Regions from separate parts of the Cellulosimicrobium protaetiae genome, predicted to be linked through region 1. Evidence: riboswitches for the same ligand, from Rfam matches in the RefSeq annotation. Region 1 holds a riboswitch; each other region holds the start of a gene.
What was found. A riboswitch is a leader RNA that binds a small molecule or an ion and turns the genes downstream of it on or off. The one in region 1 is predicted to bind S-adenosylmethionine.
Positions count from the first base shown of each region.

Region 2: it holds a riboswitch for S-adenosylmethionine, as region 1 does, so the genes downstream of both, FIC82_RS18745 (ABC transporter substrate-binding protein) here and FIC82_RS02830 (methylenetetrahydrofolate reductase) in region 1, are expected to answer to the same signal.
Region 3: it holds a riboswitch for S-adenosylmethionine, as region 1 does, so the genes downstream of both, FIC82_RS18700 (NADPH-dependent FMN reductase) here and FIC82_RS02830 (methylenetetrahydrofolate reductase) in region 1, are expected to answer to the same signal.

Region 1 is NZ_CP052757.1:647,744-650,943, forward strand. It holds gene metE (5-methyltetrahydropteroyltriglutamate--homocysteine S-methyltransferase) at 1-656, opposite strand, end outside; gene FIC82_RS02830 (methylenetetrahydrofolate reductase) at 689-1,753, opposite strand; SAM riboswitch class I at 1,848-1,950, opposite strand; gene FIC82_RS02835 (sodium/solute symporter) at 2,114-3,200, opposite strand, start outside.
Region 2 is NZ_CP052757.1:4,351,409-4,354,608, forward strand. It holds gene FIC82_RS18745 (ABC transporter substrate-binding protein) at 45-1,673, opposite strand; SAM riboswitch class IV at 1,778-1,891, opposite strand; gene FIC82_RS18750 (LLM class flavin-dependent oxidoreductase) at 2,050-3,147, opposite strand.
Region 3 is NZ_CP052757.1:4,341,907-4,345,106, reverse strand. It holds gene FIC82_RS18710 (hypothetical protein) at 32-436, shown strand; gene FIC82_RS18705 (flavin reductase family protein) at 535-1,101, opposite strand; gene FIC82_RS18700 (NADPH-dependent FMN reductase) at 1,098-1,703, opposite strand; SAM riboswitch class IV at 1,724-1,853, opposite strand; gene gdhA (NADP-specific glutamate dehydrogenase) at 2,049-3,200, shown strand, end outside.

The DNA of each region.
Region 1 (3,200 bases):
GCGCGCAGCAGGTCGGCGTAGGCGGCGACGACGTCGTCGAGCCGGTCGAGCGGCGAGTAGCCCGCGGGGGCGTCGTCAGCCGCCTTGGAGAGCGCGAGGAACGTCACCGGCCCGACGACGACGGGCCGCGTCACGACGCCGGCCTCCTTCGCCTCGACGAACTCGCGCACGACGCGGTCGTCGACGAACCGGATCGGGGTGTCCGGGCCGATCTCGGGGACCAGGTAGTGGTAGTTCGTGTCGAACCACTTGGTCATCTCGAGCGGGGCGTCGTCACCCTGACCCCGTGCCACGGTGAAGTAGCCGGCGAGGTCGAGGCGTCCCGCCTCGTCCGGCCCGGTGCCGAGGAGCGACGCGAACCGCGACGGGACCGCCCCGAGGGAGGCGGCGACGTCGAGCACCTGGTCGTAGAAGGAGAACGAGCCGGGGACCGAGGCGTCGTCGGCGCCGAGACCGAGGTCGACGAGCCGGCGGACGGTCGCGAGGCGCAGCTCGCGGGCCGTCGCCTCGAGCTCGTCGACGCTCGTGCGCCCGGCCCAGAACGCCTCGACGGCCTTCTTGAGCTCGCGGCGGCGCCCGATGCGCGGGTAGCCGAGCACGGTGCCGGCGGGGAAACCGACCGGATTCTGGGTAGGGGAGGGTACGGAAGTGGCCATGATCGAAACCTCTTGCTGGTCCGGAGGACCGGTCAGACGGGCGTGCCGTGCGTGGCGGCGCTCGTCGTGGGCAGGGAGGTGCCGGTGACCCACGGCCCGCTGGCCAGGTCCGGGACGAGCGGGGCGGCGGCAGCGCTGGCGCTGCCCCCGGTCCCGCCCGACCCGCCGCCGAGGTGGACACCCTCGAGCAGGTCAAGAGCGGCGCGGTGCTTGTTGAACGTGTACACGTGCAGACCGGGCGTGCCCGCGTCGAGGACGCGCTGCGCGAGGTCCACGGTGTACGCGATCCCGTAGGCGTGCTGCGCCTCCGGGTCGGGCAGGGCGTCGAGCGCGTCCAGCAGGTGCTGGGGCGCGCGCACGCCCGTGAGCTCCTCGACGCGACGGAGCCGCGCGGGCTCCGTCGTGGGCAGCAGCCCGGCGAGGATGGGGATCGTCACGCCGGCCGCACGGGCCTCGGCGACGAAGTCGGTGTACGACGACGCGTCGTAGAAGAGCTGCGTGATCGCGAAGCTCGCGCCGGCCTGCTGCTTCTGCCACAGGCGGCGCACCTCCTGGCTCCGCGTGGTGCCGGCGGCGGGGTTGCCGTCGCAGAACGTCGCGACGGCGATCGTCAGCGGGCGGGCGGCGCCCCGCAGGGCGGCGGCAGGGTCGGCCGCGCAGCGCGACGCCTCGACCTCGCGCAGCAGCGCGACGAGCTCGGTCGACGACCGCACGCCGTCGGGCGCGGGCTGCCAGTCCGGCTGGTCGCGCGGCGGGTCGCCCCGCAGCGCGAGGAAGCTCCGCACGCCCTCGTCGAGGAAGTCGTTGATGACCTCCTCGACGTCCTCGCGCGACGCCCCGACGCACGTGAGGTGCGCGATCGGCAGCACAGGCGTGCCCTGGAGCAGGCGGCCGACGACCTGGCGCGCGGTCGCGCGGTCGGTGCCCGCGGCGCCGTACGTCACGGACACGAAGTCGGGGTGCGTCGCGACGAGCCGGCGTGCCGTCTCCCAGAACTTGGGCGCCGCGTCCGGGCGGCGCGGGGGCATGAGCTCGAACGAGACCGTCGGCCGTGCCGCCCCGCCGTGGGCCTGCCCGACGGCGTCCGCGACGCTCACGACGTCGCTCCGACCGGGGTGGGTGCGTGCGCGACCGCCGTCGGGCACGGGCTGCCCGGACGGTGCGCGAAGGATGCCTCTGAGACCATTAGTCGCTCCATCGACCCTGGCGTTAGCACCTTTGTCCTCGGGAGGCTTCCGTCGGCGGGTTGCTGCGGTGTCGTCGAGCCAGGACTCTCGACCGCTCTGGATGGTTGACCCGATCCTACGACCCATCCGGCATGCGGTCGAGGGTGACCGCCAGGTGAGATGTCCCGGCTCCACGACGAGATCGGCGCGCGCTGGATCTGACCAGTTCAGGGCTCCTGCGCTACAGATTTCAGGCCTTCTACGCTACAGATTTCAGGTCCCACACCGTCGTCAACGGCGCCGGAGCTCCGGCACGTGCAGGCGCCGCAGGAACCGGTCGGTGCGCAGCGGTGGTCCGTGGCGGTCGCGCAGGGACACGACGACGACGGTCGCCGTCGCGAGCGGGATGGTCCAGGCGGCGGGCTGGGCGAGCAGGGCGCGCACGACGCCGGGGACGCCGTCGACCGCCTCCCCGGCCGGGCCGGTCCCGTAGCCCGCGGCGACGAGCGCGGACGAGGCGAGCAGCGCCGTCGCGCACAGGACGGACCCGACGACCATCCCCGCGACCGCGCCGCGCGCGGTGAGGCGGCGCCACCACACGCCGAGCAGGATCACCGGCGAGAGGGCGGACGCGGCGAAGACGAACACCGTCCCGACGCTCGTCACGAGGCCCTGCGGGATGGTGACGAGCGCGAACGCCAGCGGGATGAGCGTGCACGCGACCGCCGACCAGCGGAAGGACCGCACGGTCCCGCCGAACAGGTCCTGGCTCACGACGCCCGCGAGCGCCACGACGAGCCCCGACGACGTGCCGAGGAACGCGGCGAAAGCACCCGCCACGACGAGCGCGGCGAGGAGCTCGCCACCGATCCCGGGCACGAGGCGGGTCGGCAGCGTGAGGACGACGGTGTCGGCGACGCCGGGCTCCGCGAGGTCGGGTGCGACGACCCGGGCGACGAGCCCGAGCGTGCTGGACACCATGTAGAACACGCTGATCATCACGAGCACGACGACGGTCGTGCGGCGGGCGGAGCCGCCGTCGGGCGAGGTGTAGAAGCGCACGAGGACGTGCGGCAGGCCGGTGGTCCCGAGCAGCAGCGCGAGCAGGAGCGACACGGTCGCGTACGCGTCGAGGCCGCCGGGACCGGCGTCGTGCGGGAAGACCGCCGCGGGGTCGAAGGTCACGGTGGCGCCACCCGGCTCGAACGCGCCGCCCAGCGCCATGAGCACGAACACGAGGGGCAGCGCGAGCGCGGTGAGCTTGACCCAGAACTGGAACGCCTGGACGAACGTGATGGAGCGCATGCCGCCGGCCGCGACGACCGCGCTCACGACGACCGCGATCCCGACCGACCCGACCCACGGCGGGACGGGCGCG
Region 2 (3,200 bases), 930 kb from region 1:
CCGCCTGCCCGACGCCGCGGCGTCGGGCAGGCGGACCCGGCGGGTCAGCCCTGGGTGACCCAGGCGTCGTAGAAGTCGAGGCGTGAGGACGCCTCGAACGTCAGGCCGTGGACCGTGTCGGCGGCCGCGATGATCGTCGACAGCTCGTAGACCGGGATCGCGTGGCCCTTCTGGACCAGGAGGCGCGACGCCTCCGTGACGAGCTCCTGCCGCTCGGCCGGGTCGGTCGCCGCGGCCGACGCGTCGAGCAGGTCGTCGACCTCCTCCGCGTCGCGCTGGTTGATGTTGCGCGCGTTCGCCGAGAAGATCGTCCGCAGCACGTCCGGGTCGGAGCGCGTGAGGTTGTAGTAGTCGAAGTCGAAGTCGCCGCTCTCCGTGATGGCCTGCGACTCCGCGACGGTCACGTGCTGGAGCTGGAGGTCGACGCCGATCTGCGCGAGCTGCTGCTGGACCAGCTCGAGCGGCTCGGGCACCTGCCAGAAGGTCACCGTCGTCGAGAGCTTCTGGCCGTCCTTCTCACGGACGCCGTCGGCGCCCTCGACCCAGCCCGCGTCATCGAGGATCTTCTTGGCGCCCTCGGGGTCGTAGGCGAGCTCGTCCGCGACGCTCTCGTAGAGCGGCGTCGAGTGGGACAGGACGCCGGTGGCCGGCTCGTCCTGCTCGCTCAGCACCGTGTCCGCGATCTGCTCGCGGTCGATCCCCTTGAGGATCGCCGTCCGCACGGCCTCGTCGCCCGCGAGCGGGCTCGACTCGTTGGGGAACAGGTTGAACACGACGCCCGGGTTGGCCCGGTACTCGAGCCAGAACCCGTTGCCGTCGAACTGCGGGAGGTCGACGGTCGAGATCGCGGCGGTCGCGTCGATCTGCCCGGACTGCAGGCTGCCGCTGCGCACGCTCGCCTCGGGGATGACCTTGAACGTCACGGTGTCGAGGTAGGCCTCGCCCTGGTGGTCGTTCGCCTCCGAGCCCCACGCGTAGCCCGCGACCTTCTCGAGCACGATCTCCTGGTCCTGCGTGTAGGACTTCACCGAGAACGGGCCGGAGCCGACGAACTTCCCGGCGCACCGGTCCTCGACGCTCAGGTCGGCCGACGACGGCGCGAGCAGGCCGAGCGAAAACGTCGACGTCGCCTGGAGGAACTGGGCACTCGGCGCCGCGAAGTCGACCGTGAGGGTCTGCGGGTCGGTGACCGTGGTGCCCTCGTAGCCGACGAGGTACTGCGACCCGAGCGACGCCGTCGCGCCGAGGGCGACGATCGCGTCGAAGTTGGTCTTGACCGACTCGGCGTCGATCGGCGTGCCGTCGGCGTACGTCGCGTCGTCTCGCAGGTGGAACGTGTAGCTCGACGCGTCGTCGTTCACCTCCCAGCTCTCCGCGAGCCACGGCAGGATCTCGCCCGACTCCGGGTCCTGCGCCGTGAGCGACGCGACGGTCTGGCGGGCCGCGGCGATGGCGTCGTTGTTGCCGACCTGCTGCGGGTCGATGCAGTGCGAGTCGACCGTGATCGCGAAGGTCAGGTCGCCGCCCGCCACGGGCTCGCCCGTCGGGCTCGGCGACCCGCCGCCGTCGGACGCGCCGGAGCCTCCGCCCGCGCACGCGCTGAGCAGGAGGCCCGTCGCGGCGGCCGCCGCGGCGACGGTCAGGGACCGGCGTCGGTGAGGTGTGGGGATCATGTCGTGCTGCTCTCCTCGTGTGCCGGCTGAGGACCGGCGATCGTCCGGCGCCGGTGGTCGTCCGCGCCGGGCCGAGGGCCGACGCGGCGGGGGATCCCACCGGGGTGCCGTGCTTACCGCGCGGCGGGAGCCACGCGGTCAGGTCGTTCCCGGAGCACCCCGTCACGTCGAAGGGTTGCTGGTCAGCGAGCCGGGCCTGGGTGCTGACGCTCGTCACCTGGGGGCAGGAAAGACAATCCCGACGGGTTGAGTCAAGTTTCGAGACGGCCGTCCCGCCAGGCGGACGGATGTTTCGTCTCCCCGCCGTGGGCATGAGAAGGGCCCGGTCTCGCCGCGCGAACCGGGCCCCTTTCATGCCCACGACCGGTGGGGCGGGTCAGGTGGCGGTGAAGCCCGCCGCGCGACGGGCGTCTGCCGGGCTCCACAGGTCGGTCTTCACCTCGGCCTTCACGACCGGGACCACCTCCTCCGCGAACCGGCGCAGCACGTCCTCCTGCTGCGTCGCGGGGATGAGGTGGTTGACGGACACCGACTGGAGGTCGTGCCCGTAGGAGGCGTGGTAGTCGAGGATCTTCTCCGCTACGCGCTCCGGCGAGCCCACCAGCGCCGGGCCGCGCTCGACGGCGTCCTCGACCGTCCGGAAGCTCGGCGCCTTCCCCACGGCATCCGGCCCGTAGCCGCGACGTGCCGCCGCCGCGACCTGGCCCTCGTAGATCGGGCGGTACTGCTCGACCGCCTCCTCCGTCGTGTCGGCGAGGAACAGCCCGCCCGAGCCCGACCCCACGAACCCGTACGCCGGGTCGTGCCCGTGCGCCGCGTACCGCTCGCGGTAGCGGTCGATGAGCACCTGGTAGTTCTCGCGCGGCTGCAGCGCGTTGGCGCTGACGATCGGGTCCCCGTACCGCGCCGCGAGCTCCACCGCGAACTGCGACGTCGCCGACCCGTGCCAGATGCGGAACGGCCCGGCGAACGGACGCGGCAGCGTCGTCGCGCGCTCCAGCGCGTGCCGGTGCCGCCCGCTCCAGCTCACGTCCTCCTCCGACAGCAGCAGGCGCAGGAGCTCGTAGTTCTCCTGCAGGTACTCGTACTGCTTGTCGATGTCGAGCCCCAGCAGCGGGTACTGCAGCACCTCGTTGCCCTTGCCGATGACGATCTCCAGCCGCCCGCGGCTCAGCTGGTCCACCGTCGCGAGGTCCTCGGCGACGCGGATCGGGTCGAGCAGCGACAGCACCGTCACGCCGGTGCTCAGGAGGATCCGCGACGTCCGCGCCGCGACCGCCCCGAGGATCACCGTCGGTGCCGACGACAGCACCTCCCCCGCGTGCCGCTCCCCCACCGCGAACGAGTCGAACCCGAGCTCCTCCGCCAGCACCGCCGTCTCCACGACCCGGTTCAACCGGTCGGACGGCGCGACCGCCTCCCCGGTCACCGGATGGGGCGGGTTGAACACGATGTCGAGTAACTGGAACCGCACGGTCCTGCTCCTTGCTGTCGTCGTTCGTGGTCGGGCCGAGCGGGCTCGCCACC
Region 3 (3,200 bases), 940 kb from region 1:
TGTGGGTTCCCCCGCGCAGAGGTCGGCTCCGATGTCGTGGCTGCTCATGATCTGGTGCGCGACGGCGTGCACGGTCGCCGCCGCGTGGTGGGTGCTGCGCCGCGCCGGCCGGCCCCCGAGCCACCGGACGAACAGCCGGCCGCGTCTGCTGCGCCGCCGCCCGGCGCCTCCCGACCCGCTCGCGACGCTCGCGCTCCAGGTGCGGCTGAGCGAGCTCGCGGCGGAGATGCGACGCCTGGAGGCGGACCCGGACGTCTTCGCCCGCGCGCACCACTACCTGGCGGTGCAGGGCGCGTACGACGCGCTGCTGCGGGAAGCGTGCCGGCTCACCGGGCTCTCGGTCGAGGACGCCCCGCTGCGGGCCGGGTTCCGCACGGGTGACGACGAGCGGTTCCGCGAGGAGCTCGAGCTCAGCGCGCGCGGCTGGAGCTGGTGACCGGTCCACCCGTGAGGGGCGGCACGGGACGGGCGAGGGGCCCGACGGCGGTGCGTCCGCCGTCGGGCCCCTCGCCCGTGGTGCCGGTTCGCCGCCGGTCAGAGCGCCGAGTGGTCGCCGATCCGGTGGTACGTGCGGTCGTGGTAGACGAGGGGCGACGGTGCGCCGGCCGACCCGTGCCGCGGTTCGTCGTCACCGATGCTCGATGCGAGGGCGCGCAGCGACACGAGGTAGGAGTCGCCGACGGGCGTGCGTTGCACGACGCGGCCCCGGACCCAGGAGAGCGCGCCGTCCACGACGGGCTCGCCCGTGTCGAGGCGGGACCAGCCGCCGTCGGCGAACCGGTCGATGCCGCTCGTCGCGAACCGCGCCGAGACGTCGTCCTGGTGGTCGGCGAGGAAGCTCACCGTGAGCGTGCGCGCGGCCGAGACGGCGGGCCACGACGACGACGTCGACGCGAGCGAGAACGCGAGGAGCGGCGGCGCGGCGGAGACGGAGATGACCGACGTCGCGGTGAACCCGACGAGCCGGCCGTCGTGCTCGAGCGCGACCACGGCGACCCCGGCGGGGTGGCCGCGGAACACGGACTTGTACTCGTCGGGGGAGAGCTGCGGCTCGTCCTGCTCGGCCAGGAGGGCCTCCAGGTGGGTGAGCTCGGCGGTCATCGGGCCACCCCCGCGAGCGCGTCGGCGACAGCTCGGTCCTGGCCGGCCTGGGGGAGCGGGTCGTCGCCGTCCGCGAGGAGCGGCGTCGCGGCACGGCGCAGGGACTCGCCCTCGCGCGCGACCCAGGTGTCGACGACCGGCCCGAGGTCCGCGAGCTGCGGCTCGGTGACGGTGAGCGAGCGGGTCGGGACGACGGCCCCGAGCTCGACGAGCACGGGCCGCAGGTGCACCTCGCCGACGAGCGCGTGGGCCGGGTTGCCCGAGACGACGAGCGGCACCACGACGACGCCCGCGAGCCCGTCCGGGCCGTAGAGGTCGAGGAACGCCTTGAGGAGGCCGGTGTACGACGCCTTGTAGACCGGCGTCGCGACGACGGCGACGGTCGCCGCGGCGAGCCGGTCGCGCGCGGCGTCGGCCGCGGGGTGCTCGGTGCCGAGGACCTCGCCGGCGAGCGTCGCCAGATCGATGGTCGTGACGTCGGTCACGCCGAGCAGGGTCGCGACGCGTCGCGCCACGGTCTCGGCGGCGCCGAGCGTCCGCGAGCCGGGCCGGGGGTTGCCGGAGACGGCGAGCACCGTCGGGGAGGGGGAGCGGTGGGTCATGGTTACCTCGCAGTAGTCGTCGATCACGCTTGCCTGCCGCTCGGCCCGTGCGGGCACGGGTGCGGAAGACCTGGTCATCTCCCGGAGCACCCCGCCGTGACTGGGGGTTGCCGACCAGCGAGCCGGGGCTTGGCGCTGGTGCTCGTGACCTGGGGACGGGTATAGCAACGCCGCCAGGAAAAGCGCACCAGATCGGTCGGGTTTCTCACTGGGTGGACGGATGTGTCGGTGCCCGTTCCTGCGGCGCCCGGCGGTGGGCAGGCCCGGGAGTGAGACGGCGGTACGGGAACTTCTGGCACAGGCGTACCGTCGGGAGTTCCGTCCGCGTCCAGACGAGGAGTGCCCATGGACAGCCGACTGCAGTCCGTCTACGACGAGGTCCTGCGTCGCAACCCCGGCGAGGCCGAGTTCCACCAGGCCGTGCGCGAGGTCTTCGACTCGCTCGGCCCGGTGCTGCGCAAGCACCCGCGCTACGTCGAGGCCGCCGTCCTCGAGCGCGTGTGCGAGCCCGAGCGCCAGATCATCTTCCGGGTCCCGTGGGTGGACGACACGGGCCGCGTGCAGATCAACCGCGGCTTCCGCGTCGAGTTCAACTCGGCGCTCGGCCCGTACAAGGGCGGTCTGCGGTTCCACCCGTCGGTCTACCTGGGGATCGTGAAGTTCCTCGGCTTCGAGCAGATCTTCAAGAACTCGCTCACCGGCATGCCGATCGGTGGGGGCAAGGGCGGGTCGGACTTCGACCCGCGCGGGCGCTCCGAAGGCGAGGTCATGCGCTTCTGCCAGTCGTTCATGACCGAGCTGTACCGGCACATCGGCGAGAACACCGACGTCCCGGCCGGTGACATCGGCGTGGGCGGACGCGAGATCGGCTACCTGTTCGGCCAGTACAAGCGCATCACGAACCGCTACGAGTCCGGCGTCCTCACGGGCAAGGGGATCTCGTGGGGCGGCTCGCTCGTGCGCACCGAGGCGACGGGCTACGGCACGGTCCTCTTCGCGCAGAGCATGCTCGCCACGCGCGGCCAGGAGCTCGACGGCCGCCGCGTCGTGGTCTCCGGCTCGGGGAACGTCGCGACCTACGCGACCGCCAAGGCCCAGGAGCTCGGCGCGACCGTCGTCGCGTTCTCCGACTCGTCCGGCTACGTCGTCGACGAGGCGGGCGTGGACCTCGACCTGCTGCGCCAGGTCAAGGAGGTCGAGCGTGGACGCGTCGCGGACTACGCGGCACGCCGCCCGGGGGCGCGTGTCGTCACCGACGGCTCCATCTGGGACGTGCCGTGCGACGTCGCGCTGCCCTGCGCGACGCAGAACGAGCTCGACGAGGGCGCCGCCAAGCAGCTCGTCGCGAACGGCGTCGTGGCCGTCGCCGAGGGCGCCAACATGCCGACCACGCCGGCCGCGGTCGCGCTGCTCCAGGACGCGGGCGTCCTGTTCGCCCCCGGCAAGGCCGCGAACGCCGGAGGCGTCGCGACGTCGGCGCTCGAGATGCAGCAGAAC